Regions from separate parts of the Streptomyces sp. CA-181903 genome, predicted to be linked through region 2. Evidence: riboswitches for the same ligand, from Rfam matches in the RefSeq annotation. Region 2 holds a riboswitch; the other holds the start of a gene.
The links. A riboswitch is a leader RNA that binds a small molecule or an ion and turns the genes downstream of it on or off. The one in region 2 is predicted to bind cobalamin.
Positions count from the first base shown of each region.

Region 1 (2,190 bases), 5.6 Mb from region 2:
CTCGCCCGGTACGTCCCCGCCACCACCGTCCTCCTCCACCACCCGGCCCTCCGGCAGCAGCTCGCGGGATCCGCCTTCCTCCGCGAGCTCAACCGGGGCGGCGACACCGTTCCGGGTGTGCGGTACACCGTGATCGCCACCCGCTTCGACGAGGTGGTCGTCCCGTACCGCTCCCAGTTCCTCACCGGCCCGGACGTCGACAACATCCTGCTCCAGGACGTGTGTCCGCTCGACCCGGCCGCGCACTGGACCCTCGCCCTGGCGGACCCCGTCGCCTTCCGGCTCGTGGCCAACGCCCTGGATCCCGCGCACGCCGCTCCCGTCGACTGCGGCGGTCCGGCCTAGGTGCGGCCGCGAGGCGCCACGGGATGATCCGCTCCATGCCGGACCCCGCCCGGGAGCGGAAGCGGGTCCGGCGCCGCGAACTCCACCACCGCGGCGGCCACTTCGGCGACGGGACGATCGTCATCACCGGTCCGGGGACGACGAAGTGCCGGGACGCGGCCGGCGGGGCGGGGCGGTCCGGCGCACCGGACCGCCCCCCGGGGGTCAGGAGCCGGCCGCTCCCGGCTCCCCGAGTGCCGGTACGGGGCGGGGCCTGCCGTCGGCGTCGACCGCGACGAACGTCAGCCGCCCGGTGGCCACATCGGTGACCGGCCCGGAGGCGTTCCACCGCTCCGCGGTCACCCGGACCGCCACGCTCATCGAGGTCCGGCCCGCTCGTTCCAGCTCGGCGTGCACGCTCAGCAGGTCACCGGCGCGTACCGGGGCCAGGAACGTCATCCGGTCCACCGAGACGGTCACCGCGGGGCCGCCCGCGTGCCGCCCGGCGGCGGCCGCGGCCGCGTCGTCGATGAGCTTCATCACCACACCGCCGTGGATCGTGCCGTACAGGTTGGTGTCGTGCTCGCTCATGATGTGGGCTAGGGAAACCCGGGAATCGGCCGGGCCCTTGGCGGCGGCGTGCAGGGTGGCGGTCGTGTCGGCCACGTCAACTCTCCTTCGCGAGTCGCGGGAAACGGACCGGCGGCACGTACGGACGACGGCCGGCCGGCCGCACGCACTGGGGGCGTACGGGCAGCGGGCAGGTCTTCGGACTCGCGGGCGCGCCCCGTGGCGTACGGAATCCGTCGGATCCCGTACGAGGCACCTACTGGCCGTCGCTTCCCGGGCCCGTGCGTCGGGCCCAGTGCGTATGACGGCGGTCGTTCCCGCTCACCGCTGCGGGGCAGTCCCGGATTCCCACCGGGTTCCCTCTTACGACGCTCCCGTCCGGCCGACGGGGCGAACCAGCTGCGTGCGTCAGCGTAACCGCAGCGCCCACCCCGGCATTCCTCCTCATGGGTGACATCACGTCACGACTACGGACCTGGTGGGCGGGCAGCTTCTTGCGGGGGGCGAGAGGGCTCGCCGCGGCCGGGGAGGCGGAGGGACATGAGCGGGGTGGCGGACGACGCGGCGACGCCGGCCGAGGGCCGTACGGTGTGGCGGCGGGCGGTGCCGGTCGCGGCCCTCGCGCTGGCCCTCGTCGGGGTGATGGCGGTGGCCATGGCCCAGGGCGTGCTGGCGGCGTCCTTCGCCGTCTCGGGGACGACGTCCCAGATCTCCGCCCGGAAGCTCACCGGCAAAGGGCTGACCGTGTTCACCGCGGTGGACCGCACCGTCGACGGCCCGGGCCGGCCGCAGGCCAGGATCGGCGTGGGGAACGCGACGCTCACCGGCCTGTGCGAGTCGACGCGCGTCAACACCCCGGTCGGGACGGTGACGTTCAAGCTCACCGCGGGCGACCGGGACACCGCGGTGACGGTCGACGATCTCGTCATCGACGTGGACGACCTGACGGGCGACGCCCGGTTCGGACGGATGGAGCTCGGCCGGGACGCCTCCACGCTGGACGCGGTGCCCCACAGCCAGGGCGCGGCCGGGCAGTTCGGCCTCCAGGCGACGGACCTCGAAGTGGACGGCATCCGCACCCACGCCCGCTCCGCCACCGGAGGTAACTTCCGCCTCAAGGGCCTGGCCCTCAGCATCCGCCCCGGCGACAAGGGGTGCTACTGACCGTGCACCACGACGCGGCGCCGGAACCGCCGCCTCCCGCGCCCCGACGCCGTACGGCACCGCGCAGGTGGCGCCGGACCCGGCCGTTCTGGGCCGGGACGCTCCTGCTGCTGGCGGGCGCCGAGCTCGTCG
Region 1 covers NZ_JBNJLY010000001.1:812,774-814,963, forward strand. The annotation lists gene ACQEVS_RS03395 (esterase/lipase family protein) at 1-345, shown strand, start outside; partial or broken gene ACQEVS_RS03400 (acyl-CoA thioesterase) at 583-915, opposite strand; cobalamin riboswitch at 1,067-1,309, opposite strand; gene ACQEVS_RS03405 (DUF6230 family protein) at 1,435-2,058, shown strand; gene ACQEVS_RS03410 (DUF6114 domain-containing protein) at 2,061-2,190, shown strand, end outside.
Region 1: linked by a shared signal. The riboswitch ahead of ACQEVS_RS03400 (acyl-CoA thioesterase) and the one ahead of metE (5-methyltetrahydropteroyltriglutamate--homocysteine S-methyltransferase) in region 2 are both predicted to bind cobalamin.

Region 2 (2,190 bases):
GTTGCCCTGGACGGTCACCCAGATATTGCTGTCGGGCGTGGTGCCGCTGGCCACCACACCCCAGGGGTAGCAGTTGTGCGGGAGCTTCTGGTTCGCGTTCGCCCGGGCACCGTCCAGCGAGCCGGCTACCCCGGTGACGTAGACGTAGTAGGTGGACGAGCCCGCCGTCACCGCTCCCCGGGCCGGCGCCGCGGTGGCTGCCGACGCCGGGGCGGCCGGCGCCACTCCGGCCAGCAGGGCCGCCGCGACCGCGGCGAGTCCGGCCGTCGCAAACTTTCCGTTCACGGAATCCTCCAAGTTTCGCACGGTGCACGGGAGTCGGGCCGTATGCGAGGAATCTAGGGCAACCTCGCGCGTCACAACAGTGGTTGCACCTTGTGCAAACACGTTTCGTAACTGCCGCCCCAGAGCGGCTGAAACCCCAGCCCGTACCGCGCGCACCCCGTGCCGCACCCCTGCGGCACGGGGGCTCCGCCCCCGCGGGTCCGTCCTCCCCGGGCCCGCGCCGCCGGCGTCGACGACGGCCTCGTCGACCTCATGACGCGCCGCAACCCGCTCCGCTTCCTCACCGGCGCGGAACCCCTCGCTCCCCGGCCGTCCCGCCTCCCCCGTCCCCCGCGTGACCACGGCAGCCGCGCCCGCACGGGCACCTCCCCGCGCCGGGGCGCCCGGCGGCGGCCGCGCGACGGCCCCTCCGGGCCGTCGCCCCTCCCCGCACCCGTCCCGCCCCACGTGTCCCACCTCACCCTTCGCATCACGAACTCCCTTCCGTCCCAACCCCGCACCCTCTAGGCTGACAAGTGCAGCTGGTTCGCCCCGCCCGCCAGACGGGAGCGTCGCAAGAGGGAACCCGGTGGGAATCCGGGACTGCCCCGCAGCGGTGAGCGGGAACGACCGCCGTCATACGCACTGGGCCCGACGCACGGGCCCGGGAAGCGACGGCCAGTAGGTGCCTCGTACGGAATCCGACGGATTCCGTACACAACGGGGCGCGCCCGCGAGTCCGAAGACCTGCCCGCTGCCCGCGCGCGAACCACTCGTGCGTGGACATCCCGGTGACCTCGAGGGCGGGTCGGCGTACATACCAGGCGGACGACCGCGCCGTGCCGCGCGCGCTCGGCCCGTCCGGTTCCGTCACCCTTCGCGCTCTCGTCCCGTCCCGGGATCTCAGGGATCCATCTCGCGAAGGAGATCTCCGTGACCGCCAAGTCCGCAGCCGCGGCAGCACGCGCCACCGTGTACGGCTACCCCCGCCAGGGCCGGAACCGTGAACTCAAGAAGGCGATCGAGGGCTACTGGAAGGGCCGGGTGACGGCCGACGCCCTGCGCGCCACCGCCGCCGGCCTGCGCCGGGACACCTGGGAGCAGTTGGCCGCGGCCGGCCTCCACGAGGTGCCCACCGGCGACTTCTCGTACTACGACCACGTCCTCGACACCACCGTCATGGTCGGCGCGGTCCCCGCGCGCCACCGGGAAGCCGTCGAGGCGGACGCCCTGGCCGGGTACTTCGCGATGGCGCGCGGTACGCAGGACGTGGCGCCGCTGGAGATGACCAAGTGGTTCGACACCAACTACCACTACCTGGTGCCGGAACTGGGCCCGGACACGGTGTTCCGTACCGACTCGGCCAAGCAGGTCGCGGAGTTGAAGGAGGCCCTCGCCCTCGGTCTGGCCGCCGCCCGGCCCGTCCTCGTCGGACCCGTCACCTACCTGCTGCTCGCCAAGCCCGCGCCGGGCGTGGATCCGGACTTCGTCCCGCTCACCCTGCTGGACCGCCTGCTGCCGGTGTACGCGGAGGTGCTGGCCGACCTGCGGGCGGCCGGCGCCGAGTGGGTGCAGCTGGACGAGCCCGCCCTGGTGCAGGACCGCACCCCGGCCGAACTCAACGCCGCCGAGCGCGCCTACCGCGAGCTCGGCGCGCTGCCCGACCGGCCGAAGCTGCTGGTCGCCTCGTACTTCGACCGGCTCGGCGAGGCCCTGCCCGTCCTCGCCAAGGCGCCGGTGGACGGGCTCGCCCTGGACTTCACCGAGGCCGCCGCCGCCAACCTCGACGACCTCGCCGCCGTCGGCGGGCTGCCCGGCAAGCGCCTGGTCGCCGGTGTCGTCAACGGCCGCAACATCTGGGTGAACGACCTGGAGAAATCCCTCGCCACCCTGGGCACGCTGCTCGGCCTGGCGGAGCGGGTGGAC
Region 2 covers NZ_JBNJLY010000001.1:6,417,297-6,419,486, reverse strand. The annotation lists gene ACQEVS_RS28525 (hypothetical protein) at 1-285, opposite strand, end outside; cobalamin riboswitch at 791-1,033, shown strand; partial or broken gene metE (5-methyltetrahydropteroyltriglutamate--homocysteine S-methyltransferase) at 1,198-2,190, shown strand, end outside.